3 linked regions of the Rhizobium sp. SSA_523 genome follow. The main gene of each other region encodes a partner of the protein of the gene in region 3 in a complex. Links are inferred from orthologs where the notes say so. Each region holds a gene or a part of one and is shown on either strand. Other genes may lie near its edges.

Region 1 (4,029 bases), 1.7 Mb from region 3 along the record:
CTGAGCAAATGCCGGCGCCTGGAAGGAGACCGCGACAGCCAGAGCGGCAGCTGCGACGAATGTAGGGCGAAACATGAAACAACCTTTCGGATTGGACACCGGCCTCAGGACGCCCAAGACCGGCCAGAACACTCTCAGAAACATCGGATTGTGGCCTTTGTGTATCAGCCGGAACCGTTGACATCATTCGACCCCCCTCTTATCTGTCACGCTACTTCACGTCCAGAAGAGTTTCCGGGCACAGCTGGCATTTTGCCTGTGCAAGACGACAGGCCCAAGCTCGGCGGACGGGTCACATGATGACGCATCAGTCTAGAGTCTAGAAAGGACCATTCGTATGGTCAGCCTTGGTGGGATAGCCCGCAAGTTCTTCGGTTCAGCCAATGACCGGCGTGTCCGCTCATATCGCTCGCGCATCAGTTCGATCGGCGCGCTCGAGGAGCGCATCCAGGCGCTGACGGATGCGCAGCTGGCGGCAAAGACCGAGGAGTTCAAGCAGCAGCTCGCCGAAGGCAAGAGCCTGGACGACATTCTTGATCCCGCATTCGCCGTCGTGCGCGAAGCCTCGCGCCGGGTTCTCGGCATGCGGCCCTTCGACGTTCAGCTGACCGGCGGCATGATCCTGCACGAGGGCGCCATTGCCGAGATGAAGACCGGTGAAGGCAAGACGCTGGTGGCGACGCTTCCCGTCTATCTGAATGCACTGTCCGGCAAGGGCGTGCATGTGGTCACCGTCAACGACTACCTCGCCAGCCGCGATGCCGCCATCATGGGCCGTCTTTACGGCTTTCTGGGCCTGACGACCGGCGTGATCGTGCATGGTCTCGACGACGAGCAGCGCCGGGCCGCCTATGCCTGCGACATTACATACGCGACCAATAACGAGCTCGGCTTCGACTATCTGCGCGACAATATGAAATATGAGCGCGGGCAGATGGTGCAACGCGGCCATAATTTCGCGATCGTCGACGAAGTGGACTCGATCCTCGTCGACGAGGCGCGCACGCCCTTGATCATTTCGGGCCCGCTGGACGACCGCTCCGACCTTTACAACAAGATCGACACTTTCATTCCGCTTCTGACGCCGGATGATTACGAGATCGACGAGAAGCAGCGCTCCGCCAATTTCTCCGAAGTCGGGACGGAAAAGCTGGAGCAATTGCTGCGCGATGACGGCCTCTTGAAGGGCGAGTCGCTTTATGACGTGGAGAATGTGGCGATCGTCCACCACATCAACAATGCCTTGAAGGCCCACAAGCTCTTCCAGCGCGACAAGGACTACATCGTCCGCAACGGCGAAATCGTCATCATCGACGAATTCACCGGCCGCATGATGCCGGGCCGCCGCTATTCGGAAGGACAGCACCAGGCGCTCGAAGCGAAGGAAAAGGTCCAGATCCAGCCCGAGAACCAGACGCTCGCCTCGATCACCTTCCAGAACTACTTCCGCATGTACGACAAGCTTGCCGGCATGACCGGTACGGCTTCGACGGAAGCCGAGGAATTCGCCAATATTTACGGGCTCGACGTCGTCGAAGTGCCCACCAACCTGCCCATTCAGCGTCTCGACGAGGATGACGAGGTCTACCGCACGGGCGAGGAGAAGTTCAAGGCGATCATCGAAGAGATCAAGGTCGCCCATGCCCGCTCGCAGCCGGTTCTGGTCGGCACGACCTCGATCGAGAAATCCGAACTTCTGGCCGCGATGCTCAAGAAGGAGGGCTTCGAGTCGTTCAGCGTGTTGAACGCCCGTTATCATGAGCAGGAAGCCTATATCGTCAGCCAGGCAGGCGTCCCCGGCGCCGTCACGATCGCCACCAATATGGCCGGCCGCGGAACCGATATCCAGCTAGGCGGCAATATCGACATGCGCCTCGAACGCGAACTGGACGGCATGGAGCCGGGGCCGGAGCGCGATGCGAAGGAGGCCGCCATCCGTGCGGAGGTTCGGCAGCTGAAGGAAAAGGCGCTCGCCGCCGGCGGCCTGTATGTCATTGCGACGGAACGTCACGAAAGCCGGCGCATCGACAATCAGCTGCGCGGCCGCTCGGGCCGGCAGGGTGACCCCGGTCGCTCGAAATTCTACCTTTCGCTGCAAGACGACCTGATGCGCATCTTCGGCTCCGACCGCATGGACGGCATGCTGCAGAAGCTGGGTCTGAAGGAAGGCGAGGCGATCGTCCATCCCTGGATCAACAAGGCGCTGGAACGCGCCCAGAAGAAGGTGGAAGCGCGCAATTTCGACATCCGCAAGAACCTTCTGAAATACGACGACGTCACCAATGATCAGCGCAAGGTGATCTTCGAACAGCGCATCGAACTGATGGATGCCACGGACCTGACGGAAACCGTGACGGACATGCGCCATGAAGTCATCGAAATGCTGGTGACGAAATATATTCCCGAGCGCGCCTATGCAGAGCAATGGGATGCGGCCGGCCTGAAGGAGGACGTGCTTCGCCTGCTCAATCTCGATCTGCCGATCGAGGACTGGGTGCGCGAAGAGGGCATTGCCGATGACGACATCCGCGAGAGGCTGACCAAGGCCGCCGACGATGCCGCGCAGGATCGTGCCGACCGCTTCGGCGCCGAAATCATGACCTATGTCGAACGGTCCATCCTGCTGCAGACGCTCGACCATTTGTGGCGCGAGCACATCGTCAACCTGGACCACCTGCGCTCGGTGGTCGGCTTCCGCGGCTATGCACAGCGCGATCCGCTGCAGGAATACAAGGCCGAGGCCTTCGAACTCTTCCAGGCGCTGCTGGCCAACCTGCGGGAAGTGGTCACAGCACAGCTGATGCGCGTGGAACTGGTGCGCGATGCACCGGAGTCGCCCGAGCCGCCACCGGTCATGCAGGCCCATCATCTGGATGCCACGACGGGCCAGGACGAGTTTGCCGAGGCGCCCATCCTGCCGACGGTGGCACCGGAAGACCGCGATCCGCTCGACCAGTCGACCTGGGGCAAGGTTGGCCGCAACGAGCCGTGCCCCTGCGGCTCCGGCAAGAAGTACAAGCATTGCCACGGCGCCTTCGAGCAGGCCTGACAAGACGGCAAGGCGGCCAGGGCGCGCTTCCTTGCCTGAGGCCGCGGAACTCACCCGATTTGACGATCTGAAAGAGCCGCCTCGCGCGGCTCTTTCAGATTCAATTAATTTAGGAGACGCCATAATAAAGCGTTTCTTAACGGTGAGCGGGGCATAGTGAATACCCGACAGTTCTGCGTCCCAGGATAGTGCGTGCCCCACATGACGGTGATCGAACAGGCGGAAAGACTGCTTCCGCTCAGCCTCCGGGTTCGGCTTGCGCCGATCGCGCGGAAGCTTGACTCGATCCTGACCGGCACAGACGATACCGCCCGCTCCCAGCGCATGGCGCTGACGGCCTTTTCCATCCGCATCATCAGTGCAGCGATCGCCTTTGCCTCGCAGATCATCCTGGCGCGGCTGATGGGCGAGTTCGAATACGGGATATTCGCCTTTGTCTGGGTGCTGGTGGTGGTCTTCGGCAATCTCTCCTGCCTCGGCTTTCACACGGTCGTCATCCGCTTTTTGCCGCAGCATCAGACGCGGGGCGAGACCGACCTCGTGCGCGGCCTGAACTGGAGCGCCCGCGTGATCGCCATGCTGGCGGCAAGCCTGCTTGCCGCCTCCGGCTTTGCCTTCCTGTCCATTTTCGACGCGATGGTCCCCGATTACTGGATGATCCCCGTCGTGCTCGGCCTCTTCACCCTGCCGATGATCGCGCTCGGCGATGTTCTGGACGGCACGGCGCGCGCCCATGGCTGGGCCGTGGCGGCCATGAGCCCGACCTATATCATCCGGCCCGTGCTGATCCTGGCCTTCATGCTGCTGTCTGTCGCCCTGGACCAGCCGCGGGCTGCGCGCACCGCCATGGAAGCTGCCCTGGCGGCCACTTACGTGACCACTCTCTTCCAGTTCATCCGCATCAGCCTTCGGCTGAGAAGGCTGCATGGCCGCGGCAATCTGGATTTCGATATCCGCTCCTGGACCGGTTTCGCGCTGCC
Region 2 (3,622 bases), 350 kb from region 3 along the record:
AGCATAGTCCTAAAAGACTATGAGAATGTATATTATAAAAGCTGCACGTGTCGTCTATCCTGTTGATTTTGCAAGCACCACCCTGTCGCCCTGATACGAATCGAGCCGCAAGGCGAAAAGTCTTTCGCCGGATAAGCGGTTGTCGAGAGATTGTGTCGCGAATCACCTTGATGTCCGGATGTCTCGCTGGCGCCGCAATTTGACGCCGCAATGATCCGGTGATGGTGCCGCCGCACGGGCGCCGAAACGCAATCTGCCCGGGCCTCCTGAGAGAGGTCCGGGCAGATTTCAGGATCAACCTGTCGCCTTGGTGGCGTCAGACGAGACGGCTCTGTTCCAATGCTGCCTCGATGAAGCTTGCGAAGAGCGGATGGGGATCGAGCGGACGGCTCTTCAGTTCCGGGTGATATTGCACGCCGATGAACCAGGGATGGTCCGGATATTCGACCGTCTCCGGCAGCAGCCCGTCCGGCGACATGCCGGAGAAGACCAGGCCACAGCTTTCCAGCCGATCCTTGTACTGGACATTCACCTCGTAGCGATGGCGATGGCGCTCGGAAATATCCGTCGAGCCATAGATATCGGCAATCTTGGTTTCCCGCTTCAGGGCCGCCTTATAGGCTCCGAGCCGCATGGTGCCGCCCAGGTCGCCCGCTGCAGAGCGTTTCTGCAACTCGTTGCCCTTCACCCATTCCGTCATCAGGCCCACGACGGGTTCCTTGGACGGGCCGAACTCCGTCGAGGACGCATCCTCGATGCCGGCCAGATTGCGGGCTGCTTCCAGAACGGCCATCTGCATGCCGAAACAGATGCCGAAATAAGGCACCTTGCGTTCACGCGCGAAACGGGCGGCATTGATCTTGCCCTGCGCGCCGCGCTCGCCGAAGCCGCCGGGAACCAGGATCCCGTGGACCTTTTCGAGATAGGGCGCCGGATCTTCCTTTTCGAAGACTTCGGACTCGATCCATTCCAGCTTGACCTTGACCTGATTGGCGATGCCGCCGTGATGCAGGGCTTCGATCAGCGACTTATAAGCATCCTTCAAGCCGGTATATTTGCCGACAACGGCAATGGTAACCTCGCCTTCCGGCGTGCGGATGCGGTTGCAGACCTCTTCCCAGGCCTCCAGACGCGGCTTGGGCGCCGGTTCGATCCCGAAGGCGGCAAGCACTTCCGAATCGAGCCCTTCCTTGTGGTAAGCCATCGGCACGTCGTAGATATTCGCCACATCCAGAGCCTGGATGACGGCGGAAGGACGCACATTGCAGAACAGCGAGAGCTTGCGGCGCTCCGCTTCCGGTATTTCGCGATCGGCACGGACGAGGAGAATGTCCGGCGCAATACCGAGCGCCTGCAGTTCCTTGACCGAATGCTGGGTCGGCTTCGTCTTGAGTTCGCCCGCCGCCGGAATATAGGGCATCAAAGTCAGGTGAAGATAGACAGCGGCGCCGCGCGGCAATTCGTTGCCAAGCTGGCGGATCGCCTCGACAAAGGGCATGGCCTCGATGTCGCCCACCGTGCCGCCGATCTCGCAGATGACGAAATCATAGTCGTCATTGCCCTCCACGACGAAATCCTTGATCTCGTTCGTGACATGCGGAATGACCTGCACCGTTGCGCCGAGATAGTCTCCGCGCCGTTCCTTGTCGATAATGTTCTTGTAGATGCGGCCGGTGGTGATGTTGTCGGTCTTGGTGGCCGAACGTCCCGTGAAACGCTCGTAATGACCAAGATCGAGATCGGTCTCCGCGCCATCATCGGTCACGAAGACTTCGCCGTGCTGAGTCGGGCTCATGGTGCCCGGGTCAACGTTGAGATAGGGATCGAGCTTACGAAGACGAACCCGGTAACCGCGGGCCTGTAACAAGGCTCCGAGGGCTGCAGCCGCAATTCCTTTACCGAGGGAAGAAACCACGCCGCCAGTGATGAATACATATCGCGCCATGGGAGTCACCGGATACCTTTTCACGAACGATTCCACCAGCCGAAAAATGCCATCGGACGGTAAAAGCTGTTGAAATCTGGACAAAAGAAAACCGGCAGGCTTTGGGCCTGCCGGAGGTTGAGCTTTGACCGGCGCTTATTGGCCGGTGGGTACGGCGGCCGGATCGGCCGGAGCCGCCGGAGCAGTGGCACCGTTTGCCGGTGCCTGACCTGCTGGTGCCTGACCTGTCGGGGCCGGACCCAGTTGGTCCAGAATGCCGTTGCCGCTTCCCTGCTGCGTCGCGGGAATGCGGTCGAGAATATCGGTCGGGCGGGACTCGTAGCGCGACAGAATGCCAAGGGCCAGCGAGGTGATGAAGAACAAGGTCGCCAGAATGGCCGTCGTGCGCGTCAGGGCATTGGCCGTTCCGCGCGCCGACATGAAGCCGGATCCGCCGCCGATACCAAGTCCGCCGCCTTCCGAGCGCTGGATCAGCACCACGCCCACCAGAGCGAGCACGATCATGAGATGAATTACGATCAATACGGTCTGCATATCAGTCCAGTCCTGCGCGCCCAGCCGGCGGCATACATTCGAGATCTGGCCGGCTCTTTACCCGAGCCTGACCAGCATTGAAAGAGGCAAAAACGCAAATGCGCCGCCAGGCATGCTCAGGCGGTCAGCGCTTCATAGGCATTATAGATGGCGAGGAAGTCGGACGCTTTCAAGCTGGCACCACCGACCAGCGCACCGTCGACATTCTCGACCGCCATCAATTCCCGCGCATTGCCGGGCTTGACGGACCCGCCATAGAGGATGCGCATGGTCCGGCCGGCCGCCTGGAAGCGGCTTGCCAGCTCGGCACGCATGAAGGCATGGGCTGCCTCGATATCCTCGACGGTGGGCGTCAGACCCGTGCCGATCGCCCAGACGGGCTCATAGGCGATGACGGTGTCCTCGGCCGTTGCGCCATCCGGCACGGACAGCGCCAGTTGCCGCTTGAGAATGTCGAGCGTCTGGCCGCTCTTGCGTTCCTCGGCCGTCTCGCCGATGCAGATGATCGCCGTCAAATCCGCGGCATGGGCGGCCTGCGCCTTGGCCCGCACGAGATGATCGGTTTCCGCATGATCGCTGCGCCGCTCGGAATGGCCGACGATGACATGCGTGCCGAAGCAATCCGCGATCATGTCGGCGGAGATGTCGCCCGTATGGGCGCCGGCGGCGTTCTGGTGGCAATCCTGGGCGCCGATCATCAGCGGGCTGTCGGTGGAGAGCGCCGTGGCCACGTAAAGCAGGGTTGCCGGCGGGCAGATCAGCGCATCCACTTTCTCGGCCAGAGGCCCATCGACGCCTGCGGCCATGGCCTTGATCTGATCCAGTGCGGCTCGCGTGCCGTTCATCTTCCAGTTTCCCGCAACAAGCGGGCGAACATCGGGCGTCATGTGCGTCTGTATCCTTTCCTGTCCATGCCTTGTCGCGCATAACGATTGCAGGCCTGGAGCAATGTCAGCACGAGTCTAGCACGCTTTATCGTTCGCGCTTTACGCAGCCGCAGGGCGCGGTCAGGTCCGGTCAAACCGCCCCATCCCGGTATCTCCTGCTCGTCTGCCGGCGCCGCGTCCTGCCAATCTGTTTCGGTATTAACCACTAACACGACTAAATAATATGAAAAACCGCGGCCATGGTTCAAAAGCGTGG
Region 3 (4,462 bases):
CAACGCCCGAAGAGATATTCTTGCGTTCGCGACGGCGGACGCGTGTGGCTTCCTTGGCCATGGTCTTCCTTTCTTGGATCTCAGCGCCGCCGTAATGCCAGCGGCTACACCACTCGAGGCAACGGCTTTCGAGCGGTCGGCGTTCTCACGCCTGCCGCCCGATCGGCCAATGTCTCGAATAAATTACTTCTTCTTACCGGCAATCGCCTTTGCCGGACCCTTGCGGGTGCGGGCATTGGTGTGCGTGCGCTGACCGCGGACCGGAAGGCCACGGCGATGACGCAGGCCGCGATAGCAGCCAAGGTCCATCAGACGCTTGATGTTCATGGACGTTTCGCGACGCAGGTCACCTTCGACGCGATAGTCGCGGTCGATGGCTTCGCGGATCTGCAGAACTTCCGCATCCGTCAGCTGGTGTACGCGACGATCAGCCGGAATACCGACCTTCTCGATGATTTCCTGTGCAAACTTCGGGCCGATCCCGTGAATATAGGTCAGCGCGATAACAACGCGCTTCGCAGTCGGGATGTTGACGCCAGCGATACGTGCCACGCCTATTCTCCTTGCGTTCCAGTTGCCATCCGGCAAGTGGTACTTCTTCCATGAGAGCAGCCAGTTGCGGCCGCCAGTTCAAATCTCATCCGAGACAAGTCAATACGACCGGATCGGATATCCCGAGGGATGATCCGCGCCGATCGCCGTCAAATGTCGCGAGTTGGCGCGGTGTTTAGCGGAATCGGTCAAAAATTGCAACCGGCCCCGCCAAGATTCTTTAACAGTTGATGGTCAGCACCGCTCAGGCGGCCGAGTTTTCCAAAACTGTTTCGATCGAACGCGTCACGGCGTCGACATCGGCCATGCCGTCCAGCACGACCAGCTGCCCCTGCCCCTGATAATATTCCGAGAGAGGCGCCGTCTTTTCACGATATTCCGCAAGACGCTTGCGGAATGCTTCCGGATTGTCGTCGGAGCGGACGGTTCCGCCTGCGGCAACCGTTTCGGCGACGCGCGATTCGATTCGGCGCACCAGCGCCTCCTCGTCCACCTTGAGCTCGATGACTGCATCGAGCTTAAGATCATTGGCAGAGAGCGTTTCCGACAGCACCTTGGCCTGCGGAACGGTCCGCGGATAGCCGTCAAGGATGAAGCCCTTGCCGCAATCCGCCTGGGCGATCCGCTCGGCGACGATCTGATTAACGATATCGTCGGATACCAGCCCCCCGGCATCCATGACCGCCTTCGCACGCTTGCCGATTTCGGTACCGGCGCTGACCGCCGCCCGCAGCATGTCGCCCGTGGACAATTGCGGGATACCGTATTTTTCCGTCAGACGCTTTGCCTGGGTTCCCTTACCCGCGCCCGGCGGCCCCAAAAATATCAGTCTCATCGTCCCCTCTTTCCTCCACGCAACTTGGACTTCTTGATCAGCCCCTCATACTGCTGAGCAATGAGGTGGCCCTGGATCTGTGCTACCGTATCAAGGGTAACACTGACAACGATCAAAAGCGAAGTACCACCAAGGGCTAATGGGATCCCGGTGCGGGCGATCAGCGTCTCGGGCAGAATGCAGACGAAGACGAGATAGATCGCGCCGACGACCGTGATGCGCGTCAGGACATAGTCGATATATTCCGCGGTCCGCTCGCCCGGACGGATGCCCGGAATGAAGCCGCCATGCTTCTTCAGATTGTCCGCCGTATCCTTCGGATTGAAGACGATGGCGGTGTAGAAGAAGGCAAAGAAGGCAATCAGCGCGCCGTAGAACACCATGAACAGAGGCTGGCCGTGCTGCAGGGCACCAATGATCATGGTGGCCCAGGATGGCAGATTGGCATTGCCGGAGAAACCGGCCAGCGTCGCCGGCAAGAGCAGCAGCGAGGAGGCAAAGATTGCCGGGATGACGCCTGCGGTGTTCAGCTTCAGCGGCAGGTGCGAGGTATCGCCCTGGAACATCCGGTTGCCGACCTGGCGCTTCGGATATTGGATCAGCAGGCGGCGCTGCGCCCGCTCGACGAAGACGATCAGGGCCACGACGAGGATGGCGATCAGGACGACGGCGAGAATCAGCACGGTCGAGAGCGCTCCGGTGCGGCCGAGTTCCAGCGTACCGGCCAGTGCCGTGGGCAGGCCTGCGGCAATGCCGGCGAAGATGATCAGCGAAATGCCGTTGCCGATACCGCGCGAGGTGATCTGTTCACCGAGCCACATCAGGAACATGGTGCCGCCAAGCAGGGTGACGACGGTCGAGATGCGGAAGAACCAGCCCGGATCGGCGACGATTCCCTGGCCGCTTTCCAGACCGACGGCGATGCCATAGGCCTGCAGCGTGCCGAGAAGCACCGTGCCATAGCGGGTATACTGGTTGATGATCTTGCGGCCCTGCTCGCCTTCCTTCTTCAAGGCTTCGAGCGAGGGAACGACGGAGGTCATCAGCTGCACGATGATCGATGCGGAAATATACGGCATGATGCCGAGCGCGAAGATCGCCATGCGCTGGACAGCGCCGCCGGCAAACATGTTGAAGAGGCCGAGAATGCCGCCCGCCTGACCCTGGAAGGCCTGTGCATAGGCTTCCGGATTGAGGCCCGGCAGCGGGATATGCGTGCCCAGTCGATAGACCAAAAGCGCAGCCAGGGTGAACCACAGGCGCTTCTTGAGGTCGGTGGCCTTGGAAAAGGTCGAAAAATTAAGATTGGAGGCCAGTTGTTCAGCTGCAGAAGCCATGCATTTCTCCGCCTGACCAATTCCGGAGGCGGTGGTTCGGCCCAGCCGGAAAGCAGTCCAAATTCAGTTTCAGAAAACCGGGAGACGATGGGGCTGCTGCGCAACCGAATGCCTCACCTCATTTTCCGCGATAGCCCGGTTGTCACCGACGATGCGGCCCAGGCGTGTGAGGCTCACATATGGGAGCAAAATCGCCCGAAGTGAAGCACTCCGGGCGATTCCATAACAGATTATTCGGCGGATTCCACCTGCGGCATCTTGATCGATCCGCCGGCCTTCTCGATCTTCTCGACGGCAGCCTTGGAGGCACCGGCGACGTCGAAGGAAACCTTCGCGGTCAGCTCGCCATCGGAGAGAACGCGAACGCCATCCTTCTCGCGACGGATCACGCCTGCAGCCTTCAGAGCCGCGGCATCGATCACTGCAGAGGCGTCGAGCTTCTTGGCATCGATCGCAGCCTGAATGCGGCCGAGCGATACGGTCACGAATTCCGACTTGAAGATGTTGTTGAAGCCGCGCTTCGGCAGACGACGATAGATCGGCATCTGGCCGCCTTCGAAGCCGTTGATGGCAACGCCGGAACGGGCCTTCTGGCCCTTGACGCCGCGACCACCGGTCTTGCCCTTGCCGGAACCGATACCGCGACCAACGCGGATCCGTTCCTTGGTGGCGCCTTCGTTATCCTTGATTTCGTTCAGTTTCATGGTCTCTACTCCCGTCTCACTTCTCGTCGACGACGCGAACGAGATGCTGGACAGACCGGATCATGCCACGAACGGAAGGCGTATCTTCCAGCGTGTTTACCCGGTGCATCTTGTTGAGGCCGAGACCGATCAGCGTCTGACGCTGAACAGCAGGCCGGCGAATGGGGCTTCCGATCTGTTCGACCGTAACCGTCTTCTTGGTGTCATTGGCCATCAGAAAGCTCCTTATTCTTCCGCTGCATTGCCGGAAGCGGCACGGCGAGCCTGAAGCGTGGCGTATTTCAGGCCGCGCTGAGCTGCGATGTCCTTCGGATGCACCTGGTGCTTCAGGGCGTCGAATGTTGCGCGAACCATGTTGTAGGGGTTCGAGGAACCGGTCGACTTGGCAACCACGTCGTGAACGCCGAGCGTCTCGAACACGGCGCGCATCGGGCCGCCGGCGATGATGCCGGTACCAGCCTTGGCCGAGCGCAGCAGAACCTTGCCGGCGCCATGACGGCCGTTGACGTCGTGATGCAGCGTACGGCCATCGCGCAGCGGTACGAAAATCAGATCGCGCTTGGCAGCTTCGGTGGCCTTGCGGATGGCTTCCGGCACTTCACGTGCCTTGCCATGACCGAAGCCGACGCGGCCCTTCTGATCGCCAACGACGACGAGAGCGGCAAAACCGAAGCGACGGCCGCCCTTGACGACCTTGGCAACGCGATTGATGGCGACCAGCTTGTCTACGAATTCGCTGTCGCGCTCTTCACGGGCACCGCGATCTTCGCGCGAGCCCCTTCTTTCCTGTGCCATTGTCCTTTTCCTTTTTCTTTTCCGGGTGCGAACGGCAGGTTTTTAAAAAGCCGGCTGCCCGAACAAGGGCATGCCGGCCGGTGATGGCGTGGAAACGCCTGAAAGCCGGACCACAAGGGCCCGGCATTCAAATCAGAAGCTCAGACCGCCTTCGCGGGCGGCATCGGCCAGGGCCTTGACACGGCCGTGATAGAGGAAGGCGCCGCGATCGAACACGACTTCCTTCACGCCGGCAGCGG

What was found. The genes of interacting proteins can lie anywhere in the genome.
Region 1: the proteins of secY (region 3) and secA are in contact, whole or in part, in a crystal structure (PDB 3DIN), measured with the Thermotoga maritima proteins. The link is inferred for Rhizobium sp. SSA_523 from one-to-one orthologs. Residues at the interface, in WP_004081795.1 of Thermotoga maritima: Glu108, Gly109, Glu110, Glu111, Ala236, Glu237, Arg238, Arg239, Ile240, Thr241, Ile242, Gln243, Tyr244, Ala245, Arg246, Arg247, Val248, Thr249, Gly250, Arg251, Arg252, Val253, Tyr254, Gly256, Ala257, Ser258, Thr259, Tyr260, Leu261, Pro262; in WP_004082002.1 of Thermotoga maritima: Glu261, Ala262, Arg263, Lys300, Ala301, Arg302, Thr303, Ile304, Ile305, Leu323, Tyr324, Asp325, Pro326, Val329, Ser330, Tyr333, Ile336, Lys340, Phe345, Val349, Glu363, Phe364, Tyr374, Ser375, Gly376, Gly377, Glu393, Ile395, Thr482, Ser483.
Region 2: secY (region 3) and secG share a complex: the UniProt entries of both Escherichia coli proteins name them as parts of the sec protein translocase complex. The link is inferred for Rhizobium sp. SSA_523 from one-to-one orthologs.

Annotation. Positions count from the first base shown.
Region 1 is NZ_CP129382.1:2,352,345-2,356,373, forward strand. Bases 1-3,249 are described here. They hold secA (preprotein translocase subunit SecA), read left to right. Parts: upstream 1-337; coding sequence 338-3,049; downstream 3,050-3,249. Other genes in these bases: QTJ18_RS19560 (peptidylprolyl isomerase), read right to left, coding at 1-75. Outside these bases: QTJ18_RS19570 (lipopolysaccharide biosynthesis protein), read left to right, coding at 3,251-4,029. UniProt on the Escherichia coli protein: Required for protein export, interacts with the SecYEG preprotein conducting channel.
Region 2 is NZ_CP129382.1:973,135-976,756, forward strand. What follows is about bases 781-3,622. They hold secG (preprotein translocase subunit SecG), read right to left. Parts: upstream 2,480-3,622; coding sequence 2,081-2,479; downstream 781-2,080. Other genes in these bases: pyrG (CTP synthase), read right to left, coding at 781-1,945; tpiA (triose-phosphate isomerase), read right to left, coding at 2,596-3,366. In the rest of the region: more of pyrG, read right to left, coding at 317-780. UniProt on the Escherichia coli protein: Subunit of the protein translocation channel SecYEG. Overexpression of some hybrid proteins has been thought to jam the protein secretion apparatus resulting in cell death; while this may be true it also results in FtsH-mediated degradation of SecY.
Region 3 is NZ_CP129382.1:622,863-627,324, reverse strand. Bases 555-3,454 are described here. They hold secY (preprotein translocase subunit SecY), read right to left. Parts: upstream 2,725-3,454; coding sequence 1,384-2,724; downstream 555-1,383. Other genes in these bases: rpmD (50S ribosomal protein L30), read right to left, coding at 3,445-3,454; rplO (50S ribosomal protein L15), read right to left, coding at 2,955-3,428; QTJ18_RS11305 (adenylate kinase), read right to left, coding at 797-1,387. Outside these bases: rpsK (30S ribosomal protein S11), read right to left, coding at 1-61; rpsM (30S ribosomal protein S13), read right to left, coding at 184-552; more of rpmD, read right to left, coding at 3,455-3,642; rpsE (30S ribosomal protein S5), read right to left, coding at 3,654-4,223; rplR (50S ribosomal protein L18), read right to left, coding at 4,356-4,462. UniProt on the Escherichia coli protein: The central subunit of the protein translocation channel SecYEG. Consists of two halves formed by TMs 1-5 and 6-10.